DNA from 2 places in the Pseudobacteroides sp. genome. Region 2 is predicted to be linked to the other one. Evidence: predicted binding sites of a transcription regulator. Region 2 holds the regulator's gene; the other holds the start of a gene.

Region 1 (9,914 bases), on a different contig from region 2:
AACATTCGATGTTATCGAAGTATATAAATATAATGGAGGCGATTTTATGAAGCACTCGCATGCTGAATATGTTCCTGCGTTTAAGGCATTATCAGATGAGACCCGATTAAAGATTATTGATATGTTATCATGTGGAGAAATGTGTGCTTGTGACATTTTGGAAAAATTCAGCATATCCCAATCAACTCTTAGTTATCACATGAAAACCCTTGTAGATAGTGGACTTGTAAATGGAGTTCGCGATGGCGCTTGGATGAGATATACGCTTAACAAAGAGAATTCAGATGTAGTTCTCTCATTTTTAACTGAGATAACAAATGAAAAGGAAGATTGTATTTGCAAGAAAAATGGAAACAAAGATTGTAATATTTAATTATTTAATTTAAAGGAGAGATTTTATTATGAAGAAAATTGAGATTTTTGACCCTGCAATGTGTTGTTCTACAGGAGTTTGCGGACCCTCTATTGACCCTGAACTTATGAGAATTGCGACAACTATTAATACACTTAAGGAAAAAGGAATTATCATCAAAAGACATGGTTTATCCAGTGAGCCTCAGGATTTTATTTCTAACAAAGTTATAAGTGATATTCTTCAAAAAGAGGGAGCGGACGTTTTACCTGTTACTATTGTAGATGGTGAAATTGCTAAAACGAAAGATTATCCTACTAATGAGGAACTTACAAAATGGTTGGAAGTAGAAATAAACACAGAGAAACCTAAGAAAAGTGGAGGCTGCTGTTGCGGACCTAAGGGGTGTTGTTAGGATGAACACCATGTTTGAAGTCTTTAATATAGATAAAATAAATCTAACAAAATACTTGTTTTTCACTGGAAAAGGCGGTGTAGGTAAAACCTCAACCGCTTGTGCCGTTGCTGTAAATTTGGCGGATAAAGGAAACCGGGTTCTTCTTATTAGTACAGACCCGGCATCGAATTTACAGGATGTTTTCAATACAGAACTTGATGGCAAAGGAGTCCCAATCGATGGTGTCCCAGGTCTTACTGTTGCTAATCTTAATCCGGAGGAAGCAGCTAGAGAATATAGGGAGTCAGTTATTTCTCCTTACAGGGGAAAACTGCCGGATAGTGTTATCGTAAATATGGAGGAGCAGCTTTCAGGTTCATGCACTGTGGAGATAGCAGCTTTTGACCAGTTTTCAAACTTTATAACAGATAAGTCAACAGAAAATAAATATGACTATATCATTTTTGATACTGCTCCAACAGGACATACCCTTCGTATGCTTCAGTTACCTTCAGCTTGGAGTAATTTCATCAGTGAAAGTACCCATGGTGCATCTTGCTTAGGGCAGTTATCAGGGCTTGAAGCTAAAAAAGGTATATATAAGGAAGCTGTATTAAACCTTTCAGATAAGGATAAAACAACATTGATTCTTGTTTCTAGACCTGAGGAAACTCCATTACTTGAAGCTGAACGTTCAAGTCTTGAACTTAGCGATTTAGGCATTAATAATCAGCTTCTAATTATAAATGGAGTTTTGGGTGAAGCTTCTGATGTATTATCAAATAAAATATTTGATAAACAGCAAAATGCCATAAGTAGTATGCCTGAAGGACTAAAGAAATTTAAGACATATACACTTCCACTTCGTTCCTACAATATTTTAGGTCTCGATAAAATAAGAGCATTTTTCAACAATGACAGCTACAAAAACATTAACATGGAAATAAAATCAAATGAATTAAAGCATATCAATGCTTTAATTGATGATATTTATACAACTGGGAAAAAGGTTGTTTTCACCATGGGCAAGGGTGGGGTTGGAAAGACAACTATTGCAGCGACAATAGCAATTGCTCTGGGTAAAAAAGGTGTTAAGGTGCACCTGACTTCTACTGACCCGGCAGACCATCTTAAATATGTCATAGAAGGTGCTGAAAATATAACCCTCAGCAAAATTGATGAAAAGCAAGAGTTACTAAAATATCAAAATGAGGTGTTGAGCAAGGCACGTGAAACTATGAGTGAGGATGACATTGCATATGTCGAAGAGGATTTGAGATCTCCTTGCACTCAAGAGATTGCTGTGTTCAGAGCATTTGCTGAAATAGTTGATAAGTCCGAGAAAGAGGTTGTAGTTATCGATACAGCACCGACCGGGCATACTCTTTTGCTGCTTGATTCTACACAAAGTTATCACAGAGAGGTTCAAAGAACAAAGGGTGAAACTCCTGTGTCAGTTCAGAGATTACTACCAAGACTTAGAGATGACAAACTAACTGAAGTGGTTATTGTTACTTTACCTGAGGCTACACCTGTATTTGAAGCCATGAGACTCAAAGAAGACTTAGGTCGTGCCGGGATAAAAAACAATTGGTGGGTTGTTAATCAATGTCTTTCAATGACAGATACGAAAAATCCAATGCTAATTGCTCGCGCTGAAGCTGAAACCCAGTGGATCGAAAAAGTAAATGGTATAAGCGCAGGAAACTTTGTGGCAATACCGTGGCTTGAGGATGCTTCAATTGAGCGTATTATTAAAAGTATATAGAAGGGAATGTTATTCAAATGGAAAATGAAAATAAAGCGAGATTGTCGTTTTTAGACAGGTTTTTAACACTTTGGATTTTTATCGCAATGGCTATAGGCGTTGTAGGGGGATACTTCTTCCCGGATTTAGCAAAATCACTTAGTAATTTTAGTACAGGAACAATTTCATGGCCGATAGCAATTGGTCTAATAATTATGATGTATCCGCCCCTTGCAAAAGTTAAGTATGAAGAGATTGGCAAGGTTGTTCAAAATAAAAAAGTATTTACGTTTTCACTTATTCAAAACTGGATCATTGGACCCATTTTAATGTTTGGTTTAGCAGCCTTAATGCTAGGGGATAAACCTGGTTTTGCCATTGGGCTTGTTATAATAGGCCTTGCAAGATGTATTGCAATGGTTATAGTTTGGAATACCCTTGCCAAAGGTGATAATGAATACTGTGCGGCATTGGTAGCTCTAAATTCTATATTCCAAATACTTTTATATACTGTGTATATTTATTTCTTTGCAACCCTTCTTCCTAAATGGTTAGGTCTTTCATGGGGAGGTCAGGTTGTTGATGTATCCATGATGGAAGTTGCAAAAAGTGTGCTTATCTATCTTGGTATTCCTTTTGCTGCTGGATTTATAACAAGGCTTGGTTTAATTAAGGCTAAAACAAAAGAGTGGTATGAAAACGTTTTTATTCCCAAAATATCTCCGCTGGCTTTAATAGCCTTGCTTTATACAATTGTAATCATGTTCATTACTAAAGGAGAACAGATCATTAAAAATCCCGGTGATGTAATCCGAATTGCTATACCATTATTGATATACTTTGCAATTATGTTCTTTGTAAGCTTCTATATGTCTTACAAGGGTGGATTTAAATATGATCAGACGGTAACCCTGGCATTTACAGCTGCAAGTAATAATTTTGAATTGGCAATTGCTGTTGCGGTAGCAGTATTTGGTATTGCATCGGATGTTGCTTTCACTGCAGTTATTGGACCACTTGTTGAAGTTCCAGTAATGATAGCTTTGGTAAATGCGGCACTTTTCTTCAGAAAGAAGTTTTTTGCTGATAACGGAGTGCCAAAAAAGGTGGGGACATGAGATTTGCGGTTTTAGGTGATGTTCACAGCAATATTGTTGCCCTCGAAAATGTATTAAAGGATATCGATAGTAAGAAGGTTGATTTCGTTTTATCAACTGGAGATCTGGTGGGTTATTTACCTTTTCCAAATGAAGTGGTTGAGATGGTTAGGAAAAGAGGAATTCTTTCCATTCAGGGAAATCATGATAAATATATAGGTTCCTGCGTGAGGGTGAATTCAGAAATTATCAGTAGAATGTCAGAACAGGAACTGGTTTCAAATGCGTCTGCTGCATTTACCAATATGACACTTACAGATGAAAATAGAAGATATTTAAGAAACATGCCAAGTAAATTACAACTTACCATTAAAAATAAGATTGTTTTATTAGTTCATGGAAGTCCTGAAAGAATTGATGAATATGTCTATGATGATGTTGAAAAGCTGAAAGTCCTTGCAGAACAGTCAGAGGAGGATATTATTATCTGCGGACATACGCATATACCTTTTCATAGAGAAATAATTGTCAAGCACTTTATAAATGCTGGGTCAGTAGGAAAGCCAAAGCATGGGAATGCAAATGCGACTTATGTGATTGTTGATATTTCTAAAGATAATATTTTTGTTGATATAATCGAGGTTAAATATGAGGTTGAAAAGATAATAAAGGTAGTGGAACAAGGTAATATGTTTGATAAAAAGCTTTGTGACATGCTGTTAAAGGGTTATTGATGAAGGAGGAATTGTGTATGAGGATACTGATTATTGGTGCGGTTGCTGCTGGAACATCGGCAGCCGCCAAAGCAAGAAGAAATAGCGAGGATGCAGAAATAATTATATATGAAAAAGATAGCTTCATTTCATACTCAGGGTGCGGTATGCCATACTACTTAGGTAAGCATATTGAAAAGGCTGAAGAATTGACTCCGCGTGATCCTGAATTTTTTAGAAGTAAATACAATGTTGATATACGAACAAGGCACGAGGTTTTATCAATTGAACCATCAAAAAAGGAATTGAAAGTTAGGAATCTGGAAACAAATGAAGTATTTTCTGATAACTACGACAAGCTTGTTCTTGCGACAGGTGCCAAGTCTGTTATTCCTCCCATTCCAGGAGTTGAAAAAAGTAATGTTTTTACCTTGCGAAATATTATAGACATGAATAAGATAGCCACATATATCGCTGAAAATATTCCACAAAAAGCAGTGATTGTTGGAACAGGCTTTATAGGCTTGGAAGTATGTGAAAACTTGTCCGATATTGGTTTAGAGGTAACTCTGGTGGAGAAGCTGCCACAAGTGACACCGGGACTCGATTCGGATATGGCAGTATATGTTGAAGCGCATCTAAAAAGCAAAGGTGTTAAGGTTTTAACAAATAGCGGAGTGATAGAGATAAGTGATAATGAGGTGTTTCTATCAAACGGAGAAAAAATACCAGCGGATATAATTATTATAGCTACCGGTGTGAGACCAAATGTTGAACTTGCAAAATCTGCAAACCTTGAACTTGGTCACACTGGAGCCATCAAGGTAAATAAAATGATGCAGACAAGTGACTCAGATATTTATGCCTGTGGTGATTGTATTGAGCAATATCAGCTTGTGACAGGTAAACCAGTTTATAGACCACTTGGTTCTACTGCCAATAAAACAGGAAGAATTGCCGGAGATTGTGTTACAGGGGGCTCCCTTGAATTCAGAGGAGTTCTTGGTACAGGGATTTTTAAGATGTTTGATTTGGCTGTCGCGCAGACAGGATTATCAGAACGTGAAGCAATAGAGCTGGGATTGGATGTCCAGGTGTGCCATAATATTAAGCCTAATAAACCTGAATACATGGGTGGTAAAGAGATTGTCATCAAGGCTGTTGCCGATAGAAACACTGGTAGACTTTTGGGCGTACAGATTATTGGCGAAGATGGAGTCGATAAGAGAATTGATGTATTTGTCACAGCTATAACCTTTGGGGCTAAAGCAGAGGACTTGTTCCATCTGGACTTGGCTTATGCACCACCCTTCTCAACCACAAAAGACCCTGTCATGTATACGGGTATGATTCTTGACAATGCAATTAATAAGGGACGCCCATTAATTACAGCCAAGGAGCTTGATACTCTTATTACTTCCGGTGAAAAATATAATTTGGTGGATGCAAGAGTTTCAAAGCAATATGATAAAGACCATGTTGATACGGCTGTTAATATTCCACATGAAAAATTAAGAAACCGAGTTGAAGAAATGGACAAAGATTTAATCACAATTACATACTGCAATAAAGGTGTTACAGGCAATGCAGCTCAGAATATACTGATTAACAAGGGATTTAATAGGGTATACAATATCTCGGGAGGACACAAAACTTTTAGTAAATGGAGGTCAAATGGTAATAGTTCAAAATAAAGTAAAGGGTGTTCAAACCTTTTGGCAATAATCAAACCTTTTAGCGGAAATTCTATACTTTTTAGCGTTAATCAAACCTTTTAGCAGAACTCGATTTCCGTTAAATTGTATCAAAATTATAGTTATTAGACAAATAATAACAAACTTTTTAATACAATGCAAAGTCACTGATTTCAGTGGCTTTCGTTGTTTTATGGGCAATCTCTAAACAAAATTTTGCTCGTTTTGCTCTTGTTTGAGGTCTTTTTTTAAAGATAATGCATACCCCTATTCAAAAATCTTAAATTTTGAATAGGGGTATGCATTATCTTTAATGAACCTGGACTGGGGCTGCGAAAGCATTGGAAACTGGCCTTATGAATTGTTTAGGTTGATTTTTATATAGCTTTTTAGCTTTAAAAGGTAATTGTGAAAGCCTTGTTCCGGGAGCAACAATACTGAACTCCTTACCACTATACCTTTCCTGCAAAGTCAATTTCTCTAATGGAATAACCTCTTTCTTTCATATCTTATAACTACACCAAAGCCTCCCTATAATATATATATATTTTGCTGTAAAGATGATTAAAATTGGCTAAGTCAAGATGTCCAAAGCCAGCTAAATCAGTTGCTATGGTTAAAAAATAGCATTTATTCAGAGAAGAGCCGATTATCCATTTTTTTTTTATATGTTTTCTTCTTATTTTTTCAATTTGTGGGCTATCGTATTTTTCAGAGTATTCCCAAAGACTTTTAAACTTAGCATCCTTTTTTAACTCATCTATCCACTTGTCAACTTCAAATTGTGAAGTCATAACATCACCTCTGAATACAGTATGTACATAAAACGAGTATTTTATTTCGTGAAATCTTTTCTTCTATTATGTGATTTTTGAAGGAGAACAAACTTAGCAAAAAAAATGACATAAAAAATTATAAAATTTTTTAAAAATATCTTGACAGAAAAAAATGAACTTAATAAAATATTATTAGCACTCGATGGCGTTGAGTGCTAATAAAGCGTTTTAATATTCCTTTTAACTTTTGATACTTATATTTATGGCGTTAATTCGTTATCGATATTTTATCTTAAAACTAGAGGGGGTTTTAAAGCGCTTTTTTGATTATGGAATATTAAAACGCATGAAATACTTAAAACGCAATTACGATGATGTTGTACAGAGGAGTGAAATGCTGATGACAAACAGGTTTGAGACAAAGCTTATCAGCTCTGACAGGCATTCCTATAGGGAGCTTTTTAAAAGGAATCCCGGCAATCCAATTCTCTCATCAAAGGATTGGCCCTATGCTGCAAATACAGTATTTAACCCTGCAGCAACCATGTATAACGGCAAGGTTCTGCTTCTGGCAAGGGTTGAGGATAGGAGAGGATTTTCTCATCTAACGAAGGCTGTCAGCGATGACGGTATAAACAATTGGGTGATAGATGAAAAGCCCACCCTCGAGCCTGATTCGGAGAGATATCCCGAGGAGGAATGGGGTATTGAGGACCCGAGGATTACCTGGGTGGAGGAGCTTAGGAAGTATGCTGTTGTATATACTGCCTACTCAAAAGGCGGCCCCTTGGTTTCAATGGCCTTAACGAAGGATTTTGAAAGCTATGAGAGATTGGGACCTGTAATGCCGCCGGAGGACAAGGATGCTGCACTGTTCCCGAAAAGAATTAACGGTAAATGGCTGCTTATACATAGACCCATTCCTGCACACCATGGACCGGGTGCTCATATATGGGTGTCACGGTCGGATGACCTTAAATATTGGGGAGAACACCAGATACTGATTGATGCAAGACAAGGCGGATGGTGGGATGCAAACAAGGTGGGACTTAACACACCTCCCCTTGAAACTCCTGAAGGCTGGCTCATACTTTACCATGGAGTACGACAGACTGCAGCCGGAGCCATATACAGGCTTGGACTCGCCCTTTTGGACCTTGAAAACCCCTTCAGGGTATTGCGGAGAAGTGATGAGTGGGTATTTGGCCCCCATGAGTTCTATGAAAGAGAAGGGGACGTAGATGATGTAGTGTTCCCCTGTGGGTGGGTATATGACGAAAAAACAGGGGAAATCAAGATGTATTATGGTGCAGCAGACACCTGTATTGCCATGGCAACCACCAATCTGAAGGATTTGCTGGAATATATCAAAAAGTGTCCTGAGCCAAAAGCTAATATGTAAAGCTTGTATTACACATAATGCAATAATGTAATTATATACTAACTGACTAAGATGGGAGGAATACATATGAAGGCATTATTTTTAGCAGGTGGGTTAGGAACCCGATTAAAACCAATTACAGATGACTTGCCTAAGCCAATGGTGCCAATTATGGGCAAGCCTCTTTTAGAAAGGAATATTGAAAACCTTAAAAAGCATGGTGTTGATGAGATTGTACTGAGCACCTGCTACAAGCCTCATAAAATTGAGAAGTATTTTGAAGACGGAAGAAAACTGGGAGTGAAAATCAGCTATATCTCCGAGGATGTGCCTTTGGGCACCGCTGGTGCAATCAAAAATGCACAGAGATTTTTCAATGACACCTTCCTGGTATTTAATGCAGATATCCTAAGCGACATTGATATCTCTGAAATGATACGTTTCCACAAGGAAAAGGGAGCCCTTGCAACCATTGCGGTAACGCAGGTTGACAATCCTTCAGCCTATGGAGTGATTGAGCATGATAAAAACGGATTCGTTACTGCCTTCAAGGAAAAGCCCCAGCCCCATGAAAGCAGCTCCAACCTGATCAATGCAGGTGTGTATATATTTGAACCGCAGCTTTTGGACGAAATTCCTTCTGGAAGGGCAGTGTCCATTGAAAGGGAAACATATCCGCTGCTCCTTCAAAAAGGATTTAAGATAGCAGTTTATAACCGGTGCTCCTATTGGCTTGACCTGGGTACACCCGAAAAATACCTTAAGGCTCATAATGATATCCTTGAAGGGAATTTGCAGATTGGTAACCATGACTTTAACAAAAATCTGCAATGCATCAGCAAGACGGCGAAGATAAGCCATAACGCAAAGATAATCGGGCCAGTGTATATAGGGGATAATGTTGAAATCGGCTCCTTTGCAGTTATAGGCCCGGATACTGCCTTGTGCGATGACTCTTCAGTTGGCATGGGTGCCAAGGTTGTAGGAAGTGTGGTCTGGGATCATGTTCATGTCGGAGGCGGAGCATCGGTTGTAAACTCAGTGGTTATGTCCAATTGCAGAGTTGATCGAAATAGTGAAGAGTATAATACTGTTTTGACAGAAAACTTCAGTCATCCGATAGCAGTGTAGAAAAGACAGCTTTAGCGAAAAAATGTGGACATTCCTCAACGTAAAAGGAATACTTTCAGAGAGGTGTGTCTCTTACAACAATAAAAAGGAGGTTTGGGCATGGTTTCAAACAGAATACGGAATGTGGCATTTTTAAGTACTTACCCTTCAAGGGAATGCGGACTTGCAACCTTTACCCAGGACCTTGTAAGGGAGCTTGATAACGTTAGTCTTTTAAATAAGCCAAAGGTTATCGCCGTGAGTAATAATGATTACAGCTACAGCGACAGGGTTATCATGGAGCTTTGGCAGCATGACAGGGAAAGCTATATCAACACAGCAGAGGCTATTAACAATTCAAATATAGAGCTTCTTGTAATAGAGCATGAGTACGGCATATTTGGTGGAGAGGCAGGCGAATACATACTTGACCTGGTTGACAACCTGCAAATACCATTTGTCACCACACTTCACACAGTACTTCCCAGACCTTCTGAAAAGCAAAGGGAAATACTGGAGCTGCTTGGCGAAAAAAGTGCTAAGATTATCACTATGGCAAAAAATACAAAGCCTATCCTTGAGAAGGTTTATGGTATAGACCCGTCAAAAATAGAGGTGATACACCATGGTGTACCCTACAGGATTCT
Region 2 (9,914 bases):
TCAACAGGCAATCCGAGATTCTTTAACAACGGCAGGTTACTCATATCACCCATGGCAAAGAAGCCTGTTGTTCCGATTATGCCGAATTTGTCCAAGCCATACATAAGTGCAAAGCCTAAAACCCAATAGCCCAACAACCCTGAGCAGCAATCAATAAAAACCTTCATAATAATATTAAGGGAATTTTTAGCCCTTACAAACCCTGCTTCCAGCATAGCGAATCCTGCTTCCATAAAGAAAACCAAAGCTGCACACAACAAGACCCAGACGGTGTTTATGCCGCCTCCTAAAATTTGGAGATTGAGATCGTTCATATTAATATCACCTTTCCAAAGTACTTAATATTAAATTTCTCCTTCAACCCCATTGTTTCTGGAAATATAGATAGATTAGCCTGAGAAAATAATATGGCGGGATACAGGCCTACCCGGCATAAAGGAGGAAAAACAATCATTGTCTTCCTTCTTAGATATGAATGAACCACACTGTAAGTTGTTAAAATATGTGGTATCCATAAAAATGTAGGTTTCGACGTCTTAGTCGATATTGAAGTTACATCTGTGTAAAGAAAACATCATTGAATTTTACATTAATATTATAACGTCATACCCAATGTTTTGCAATAAACATTTTATTGCTTGTGAGTATATTAAAAAAGATTAATTACTTTTAATCTATTCACCTTGTTTTTGTTATGTTATAATAAAAAGCTGGATACAATCAATTAATGCACAAAATATTACCGAGCTTAGATTTAAAAATAAATTAATTATTATGTATTTAAATTATTACTATATATTAATGAAACCTTTGGAGGATTTTATTGATGGCAAGCGAAAGACAAAAGAAAATAAGAAATTTTTGTATAATAGCACATATTGATCATGGGAAATCAACTCTAGCAGACAGAATGCTGGAGAAGACCGGGGTTTTGACTCTGAGAGAAATGGAAGATCAGGTTCTTGATAATATGGATATTGAAAGAGAACGCGGTATTACCATCAAGGCTCAGGCTGTTAGGATGGTATATAAAGCCAGCGATGGAGAAGAGTATATATTTAACCTGATTGATACACCAGGTCATGTAGACTTTAACTACGAGGTTTCAAGAAGTTTGGCGGCATGTGAGGGTGCAATACTGGTTGTGGATGCTGCACAGGGGATTGAAGCACAGACCCTTGCAAATGTTTATCTTGCCTTGGAACATAACCTGGAAATCCTTCCTGTTATTAATAAGATTGATTTGCCAAGTGCCCAGCCCGATGTGGTAAAAAAGGAGATTGAGGATATAATAGGCCTTGATGCAAGCGAGGCTCCAATGGTTTCTGCCAAAAACGGGCTTAATATTGAAGCGGTTCTTGAGAGTGTAGTTAAGGCGGTTCCATGTCCCGATAATGATGAAAGTGCTCCGCTGAAGGCTCTCATATTCGATTCTTACTATGACAGCTATAAGGGGGTTATTGTTTATGTGAGGATAAAGGAAGGCAGCGTAAAGGTTGGAGATCAAATAAGGATGATGTACACCGGTAAGGAATTCGTTGTTACCGAAGTAGGATATTTCAGGCCAGGATCACTTTTTTCATCCGGAGAGCTTTTAGCGGGAGAGGTTGGCTATATTGCAGCCAGTATAAAAAATGTCCGAGATACCAGGGTAGGTGATACTGTAACCCTATCAAATAACCCTACGAAAGAGCCTTTGCCCGGTTATAAAAAGGTAAATTCAATGGTTTTCTGTGGTATATACCCGGCTGACGGATCAAAATATGGAGATTTGAGGGATGCCCTAGAAAAACTACAGCTTAACGATGCATCACTAAGTTTTGAACCGGAGTCATCCATTGCACTTGGATTCGGTTTTAGATGCGGATTTTTGGGTCTTTTGCATATGGAGATTATTCAGGAAAGGCTTGAAAGGGAATATGATCTGGACCTGGTGACAACAGCACCAAGTGTTATTTATAAAATCAACAAATCTGACGGGACAACCATATTCATCGACAACCCGTCCAACTTACCGCCGACTGCAGAAATCAGCTCAATGGAAGAACCTATGGTTAAGTGCTCCATTATGCTTCCTACCGAGTATGTGGGCAGTGTTATGGATCTCAGTCAGGAAAGACGCGGCATATATAAGGATATGAAATACATTGATGAGGGAAGGGTAATGCTTTTATATGAAATGCCCCTAAATGAAATAATATATGACTTTTTTGATGCTCTAAAATCCAGGTCAAGAGGTTATGCTTCGTTGGATTATGAGCTAATGGGATACACGCCTTCTACCCTAGTAAAACTGGACATACTGCTAAATGGAGATATAGTTGATGCCCTTTCGTTTATTGTTCATACTGAAAAGGCTTATGCAAGGGGAAGAAGAATAGCGGAAAAGCTTAAGGAGTCAATACCCAGGCAGCAGTTTGAAATCCCCATACAGGCTTGTATCGGAGGAAAGATAATTGCAAGGGAGACCGTAAAGGCTTACAGAAAAGACGTTCTTTCAAAGTGCTACGGCGGGGACATAACCAGAAAGAAAAAGCTTCTTGAAAAGCAAAAAGAGGGTAAAAAGAGGATGAGACAGGTTGGAAGTGTAGAAGTCCCTCAAGAAGCATTTATGACCGTTTTGAAGCTGGATACTTAAAAAAATTTTCTGCTGCTACTATATATTTTTTAATTTATTATTTCTATTGGAGCTATTATGGAAAAGAGTATTGGGCTTTATATACATGTTCCTTTTTGTAAATCAAAATGCTATTATTGCGATTTTAATTCCTTTTCCAATAAGAGCGAGTTGGTCGAAGCCTATTTTGAGGCATTAAAAAAAGAAATAATCATTTATGGTGAAAGAGCAGAGGGATATGAAGTAAAGACTGTTTTTATAGGTGGTGGAACGCCTTCGAGTGTGGATTCCCGATATATTGAGGATGTTGTAAGGTTGTGCCGCCAGCACTTTAAAATTGCAGCAGATGCAGAGATAAGCCTCGAATCAAATCCCGGAACATTATCAGAAGATAAGCTGAGAGCATATAAATATATAGGAATAAACAGACTGAGTATCGGACTTCAGGCGTGGCAAAACAGGCTGTTAAAGAACATCGGAAGGGTTCACAGCATAGAAGAGTTTGTCGATAATTATAAGCTTGCAAGAGAGATTGGATTTAATAATATTAATATAGATATGATTTTTTCTCTTCCCCATCAAACATTGGAGGATTGGGCAGAGACGGTTAATAATGTAGCAGATTTAGGACCGGAGCATATATCCTGCTATAGTCTTAAAATAGAAGAGAATACTGTTTTTTGGGAAAAGTATGAGCATGGAGAGATTGATGAAATAGATGACCATACGGACAGAGAAATGTATTATCTTGCCAAAAGACAACTGGCAGGGCATGGTTATGGCATGTACGAAATATCCAATTTTGCACTGGAAGGCTATGAATGCAAGCACAACCTTATATATTGGAAGGCGAAAGAATATTTAGGACTTGGAGCAGGTGCGCACTCATACTTTAACAAAAAAAGATATAATAACCTTTATAATATAGAAGATTATATTAAAAATTATATGGAATATGAGGGTAAATATATAGAAGGAGAAGCAATTATAGATGAAGCAGAAAGCATGTCGGAATATATTATTCTTGGAATGAGGCTTACCTGCGGCATCTCTCAGTCAGAGTTCAAGGGAAGATATGGAATTGAAATAATGGATAAGTTTGGAGGTAAGTTTAAAAAATTAATTGGCAAAGGATTGGTCGAGCACAAAGCTGGAAGACTCTTGCTTACACAAACAGGACTGGACTACGCAAATCAGGTGTTTATGGAGTTTATAGATATAGATTAACCACATATCATATAGAAAGAGTTACCCATCAATATGATATTTGTAATTCTTGGGATTTTAGCATAAAATACTTGACAAATAACTGCCATGGGGATATATTTAAATTATAATTAGCACTCAATAAAGTAGAGTGCTAACAAAGGGGAGCTGGAACATGTACTTGGATGATAGAAAAAGAAGAATCCTTCAAGCTATTATTGATGACTACATTGACACAGCAGAACCTATCGGTTCAAGGACAATCGCAAGGAAACATGAGCTTGGTTTGAGTTCTGCTACTATTAGAAACGAAATGGCGGATTTGGAGGAAATGGGTTTTTTAGCACAGCCCCATACTTCTGCCGGTAGGATTCCTTCTGACAAAGGCTATAGACTATATGTCAATGAGTTGATGAAAGAAAAGGTATTGTCTACTGAAGAAGCTGACTCAATAAAACAGGCATTGGAAGTGCGGATTAATGAGATGACTCAACTTATAAGGCAGGCATCGATGATAATGTCGAAGATCACAAAATATACATCGATTGCAATTGCTCCGCAGTTGAAAAAGAGCATTCTGAAGGCTGTACAGGTTGTGCCCGTTCAGCCGGGCAGAGCACTTGTTATAGTGGTTACAAGTGCAAATGTGGTTAGGAATAGCTTTATTAAAATTCACGATAATGTTACTGCAGACTTGCTGATAATGCTGTCAAATGTATTAAACAGTAAGTTAAATGGTCTTACTATAGATCAGATAAGCAACAATATAATGCTGGAAATAGAGAAGGAATTAGGGGTTACGAAGGAAATATTAATACCGATAATAGACGGTATAATAGATTCTATAAACAATATAGATTATTCTGATGTTTATTTGGAAGGTACTACTAACATACTTAACTTTCCGGAGTTCATGGATATTGTAAAAGCAAAGGAATTTTTAAATGTTCTGGACGAAAAAGAAAAGATATACAAGATTCTTAACAACAAAAATATTGATGATAGTATAGGCGTACAAATAGGTACAGAGAATGATATTCAACAGATAAAGGATTGCAGCCTGGTTACGGCAACATACAGTATCGGCAATATTGTACTTGGAACTATAGGCGTAATTGGGCCTACCAGAATGGAGTATGCAAAGGTTATTTCTTCGATGAATTTCCTTAAAAGGAAGTTAAATGAAGAAATACTAAAATATATTGGTGATTTGGATGACAGCTAAACTACAAACAATATACGGGGAGGGCGGAACAATACGATATGGGTATATTTACAAACGGTAATGACAAGAAGGATAATCAAAAGGAAACACCAAACCCATCGATGGAAAATGAAAGCACTACTTCGGGTTTGAATGATCAGGAAACAGCAAGCAGTAACAGTGATAATGCTTCTGGTACTGATGAAATAAAGGCAATGCTCGAGCAAAAGAGTAAACAGTGTGATGAGTATTTTAATATGCTCCAGCGCACTGCTGCCGAATTTGATAATTATAAAAAGAGGACAGCAAAAGAAAAAGAGGCACTTTATTGGGATGCTGTAGGAGAAACTGTATTAGCCATGCTTCCTGTTGTTGATAATTTTGAGAGGGCTATAAAAGCAGCTGAAAATGATCCGGCTACAAACAGTTCTTTCAAAGAAGGCATGGAACTTGTGTACAGACAGCTTAAGGATGCACTGAAGGATTTGGGCGTTGAGGAAATTAAATCCATAGGGGAAAACTTTGATCCTCAACTACATAATGCTGTTATGCATATTGAGGACGATTCATATGGGGATAGTACAATTGTTGAGGAGTTTCAGAAGGGTTACGTTTTAAAAGATAAAATAATTCGTCATAGTATGGTTAAGGTGGCTAACTGATTATTTAGAGGAGGATAGATTATATGGCAAAAGTAATAGGAATAGATTTAGGAACAACAAATTCATGTGTAGCGGTTATGGAAGGTGGAGAACCTGTCGTAATACCAAATCCAGAAGGCAGCAGAACTACTTCTTCAGTTGTTGCGTTTTCAAAAACAGGCGAAAGACTGGTAGGACAGGTGGCTAAACGTCAGGCTATAACAAATCCTGACAGAACAGTAATATCAATCAAAAGGGATATGGGAACAGACAGAAAGGTTAAGATTGACGATAGCCAGTACACCCCCCAGGAAATATCTGCTATGATACTGCAAAAGCTTAAAGCTGATGCAGAGGCATTTCTTGGAGAAAAAATAACTCAGGCTGTTATTACAGTTCCTGCATATTTCAGTGACTCCCAGAGACAGGCAACAAAGGATGCAGGTAAAATAGCAGGTCTGGAAGTTCTAAGAATTATCAATGAACCTACTGCTGCAGCTTTGGCATATGGTCTTGATAAGGAACATGACCAGAAAATACTGGTATTTGACTTGGGTGGAGGAACCTTTGACGTATCCATTCTTGAAATAGGCGATGGGGTTTTTGAAGTTCTTGCTACACATGGTAACAATAGACTCGGCGGCGACGACTTTGATCAGAGGGTCATGGATTATCTTGCCGATACATTTAAAAAGGAAAACGGCATAGACTTAAGAAATGACAAGATGGCTCTCCAGAGATTGAAGGAAGCTGCAGAAAAAGCTAAAATAGAGCTTTCAGGTGTAACAACTACAAATATAAACCTTCCTTTTATAACTGCTGATGCAACAGGACCTAAGCACCTTGATGTTACGCTTACAAGGGCCAAGTTTGATGAGATTACTGCAGATCTGGTTGAAAAGACTATGGAGCCAACAAGGCAAGCGATGAAAGATGCAGGACTTAGTGTAGATAAAATAGATAAAATACTGTTGGTAGGTGGATCAAGCAGAATTCCTGCTGTTCAGGAAGCTGTTAAGAAGTACCTTGGTAAAGAGCCTTTTAAAGGTATCAACCCTGACGAATGTGTGGCAGTAGGTGCTTCTATTCAGGCAGGGGTATTGACTGGAGAAGTTAAAGACCTTCTTCTTTTAGATGTTACGCCATTGTCACTCGGTATTGAGACATTAGGCGGAGTATGTACAAAGCTTATTGAAAGAAATACTACAATACCTGCCAAAAAGAGCCAGGTATTCTCAACTGCTGCTGACGGACAGACCAGCGTTGAGATCCACGTTTTACAGGGCGAAAGGGAAATGGCCCAGTATAACAAAACCCTCGGAAGATTCCAGCTTACAGGAATTCCTCCTGCACCTAGAGGCGTGCCTCAGATTGAAGTTACATTTGATATAGATGCCAACGGTATAGTTCATGTTTCTGCAAAGGATCTTGGTACTGGAAACGAACAGAAGGTTACTATTACTGCTTCTACGAATCTGTCCGATGATGAAATAGATAAAGCAGTAAAAGAAGCTGAAAAATATGCTGCTGAAGATAAGAAGAAAAAGGAAGAAGTGGATATCAGAAATAACGCCGATTCTATGGTATTCCAGTGTGAAAAGCAGCTTAACGAGCTTGGTGATAAGCTAAGTTCCGAGGATAAAGCGAAAATACAGGATGAAGTTAATAAGGTTAAGGAAGCACTTAAGGGCACCGATACCGAAAATATTAAGAAGGCAACAGAAGCTTTGACACAAGCTTTCTACGAAATTTCTTCAAAAATGTATCAGAATACCGGAGCAGGGGCTGATGGGGCTGCTGGTGCAGGTTTTGATCCTGGTGCAGCAGCACAGGGAGGACCTGAAATGGGAGGTTCCGATAACGTATATGACGCTGACTACAAGGTTGTTGATGAGGACAATAAATAATATTTAATAAAAAAATAGGCCAAAGTCATGGGTTAGACATCGGGAAACTTATATCACCGCGGATTTTCAAGATACAAAGCTGCCTGGCGGTTTTGAAAGTTACCCCCATGTCTCACTTATGGCTTTGGCTATTGTAATGTATAAGGTTATAGACTATAGATTGGAGTTGATAGGATGGCTGATAAGAGAGATTACTATGAAATCCTCGAATTGGATAAGGGAGCATCCGATGCAGATATAAAAAAGGCATACAGAAAGCTTGCTAAAAAATATCATCCTGATGTAAATCCAGGTGATAAGACTGCTGAAGCTAAATTCAAAGAAATTAACGAGGCCTATGAGGTGTTAAGCGATTCTCAAAAAAGGACCCGTTATGATCAGTATGGTCATGCCGGAACTGATCCAAACGGCTTTGGTGGTTTTGGAGGCGGCGGCTTTAGTGACTTCGACTTTGGTGGAATCGGTGATATTTTTGAGACTTTCTTTGGCGGTGGCAGGTCTTCAAGGGGCAAGAGCGGACCGCAAAAAGGCAATGATTTGAAGTATTCCATGGAAGTTGCCTTTGAAGAAGCAGCTTTTGGAACTGAAAAAGAGATTTCCCTAAATAGAATGGAAAATTGTACAACATGTAATGGAAGCGGAGCAAAGCCAGGGACAACACCTTCAACATGTAAGCAGTGTAATGGTTCCGGCCAGGTTCAATACAAGCAGAGCACGCCATTCGGACAGTTTGTAAATGTTCGGGCTTGCGATGCATGCCGTGGGGAAGGGAAAATCGTAAGCGACCCATGTAATACATGTAATGGTAAGGGAAAAACAAGAAAGAGTGTTAAATTAAAGATTAAAATTCCGCAGGGTATAGACGATGGGCAAACCATATCACTGAGGGGAGAAGGAGAGCCTGGTTCAAAGGGTGGTCCGCGGGGTGATTTGTATATAAACGTCAGGGTCAAGGCCCATGCACTGTTTACAAGGCAGGGGAATGACATTATTTGCGACATGCCCATTACCTTTGTGCAGGCGGCTTTAGGCTGCGAACTGGAGGTGCCCACACTTGACGGAAAGGTAAAATATACCATTCCGGAAGCTACTCAGACGGCAACAGTTTTCAGACTTAAAGGAAAAGGTGTGCCTTATTTGAGGGGAAATGGCAGAGGCGATCAATATGTACGTGTTAATATAGAGGTCCCCAAAAAGCTTAATGAAAATCAGAAGGCATTGCTGAGAGAATTTGCAGAGGTAAGCGAAGAAACCCATGAACAGAGAAAAAGCTTTTTTGAAAAAATGAAAGATGCACTTGGAATGTAAAGCTTTGATTGCCAAACCTATTGCATTTTAAAAAAGTTTCAGGAAGAAAGAGGATAAGATGAAGTGGTATGAAATTATTATAAATACAACAGAAGAAGCAAGTGATGCTATGTCGGAAATGCTTACTTCAATAGGAGCCGGCGGGGTTGCCATTGAAGACCCCAATGATATCAGAAAGGAGCTTCTAAAGCCTGGTACTTTGGATTATGCAGACCAGGCGTTTTTTGACAATTTAGGCGAAGATGTTAAAATTAAAGCCTATTTTTCTAATGAAAAGAACCTTAATGAATTAATCGGATTAATTAATGAGAAAATAAATTTTATAGGAAATTTTCTTGACACAGGTAAAGGTTATATGGGATACAATGAGGTTGATGACGAGGATTGGGCGACCTCATGGAAAAAATACTACAAGCCGATAAAAATAGCTGAAAGGGTAGTTATTAAACCATCATGGGAACAGTATGAAGAATCCGGTGGTGATATTGTAATTGAGCTTGATCCTGGAATGGCTTTTGGTACAGGGACACATGAAACAACCATGATGTGTGCACAGCTGCTGGAGAAGTACTTGAAGGATGGCGACAGCATTTTGGATTTAGGCTGTGGTACCGGAATACTGTCAATCATAGCATATAAGCTTGGGGCAAAAGATATAAAAGCTGTGGACATTGATGAGGTTGCTGTAAAGGTGGCCACAGATAACTGTAAACTAAATAATGCCGATAAAGGTATTGAGGTACTAAAGGGAGTATTAGGTGACGTATTACCCTTTAAGTATGATGTGGTTATAGCTAATATCATAGCGAGTGTTATTGTTGACATATCAGAGTCAATGCCTTATTATGTAAATAAAGAAGGGTATTTTCTTACCTCCGGTATAATAAAAGAAAGAAAGCAGGAGGTACTGGACGCGTATGCTTCTAAAGGTTTTAAAGCCGTCGAAATATTAGAAATGGGTGAATGGGTGGCGATCGCATTTAAATGCCAAGGTTCTTTGTAAAATCGGAAAATATAGAAAATGAGAAAAT

What was found. The regulator HrcA, encoded in region 2, represses chaperone genes, less so after heat shock. The targets are predictions, from matches to a motif close to TGTTAGCACTCNNNNNNNNNGAGTGCTAACA.
Region 1: the regulator HrcA is predicted to act here: its motif matches at 6,967-6,997, upstream of VIO64_RS02035 (glycosidase).

The regions. Positions count from the first base shown of each region.
Region 1 is NZ_DATCTU010000007.1:138,111-148,024, forward strand. It holds gene VIO64_RS02000 (metalloregulator ArsR/SmtB family transcription factor) at 47-373, shown strand; gene arsD (arsenite efflux transporter metallochaperone ArsD) at 402-767, shown strand; gene arsA (arsenical pump-driving ATPase) at 778-2,517, shown strand; gene arsB (ACR3 family arsenite efflux transporter) at 2,535-3,614, shown strand; gene VIO64_RS02020 (metallophosphoesterase family protein) at 3,611-4,327, shown strand; gene VIO64_RS02025 (FAD-dependent oxidoreductase) at 4,345-6,000, shown strand; gene VIO64_RS02030 (hypothetical protein) at 6,516-6,794, opposite strand; gene VIO64_RS02035 (glycosidase) at 7,177-8,178, shown strand; gene VIO64_RS02040 (sugar phosphate nucleotidyltransferase) at 8,245-9,288, shown strand; gene VIO64_RS02045 (glycosyltransferase family 4 protein) at 9,388-9,914, shown strand, end outside.
Region 2 is NZ_DATCTU010000108.1:7,244-17,157, forward strand. It holds gene VIO64_RS17545 (ammonium transporter) at 1-314, opposite strand, end outside; gene lepA (translation elongation factor 4) at 827-2,638, shown strand; gene hemW (radical SAM family heme chaperone HemW) at 2,696-3,844, shown strand; gene hrcA (heat-inducible transcriptional repressor HrcA) at 3,999-5,048, shown strand; gene grpE (nucleotide exchange factor GrpE) at 5,087-5,689, shown strand; gene dnaK (molecular chaperone DnaK) at 5,713-7,575, shown strand; gene dnaJ (molecular chaperone DnaJ) at 7,750-8,883, shown strand; gene prmA (50S ribosomal protein L11 methyltransferase) at 8,942-9,886, shown strand; gene VIO64_RS17585 (16S rRNA (uracil(1498)-N(3))-methyltransferase) at 9,868-9,914, shown strand, end outside.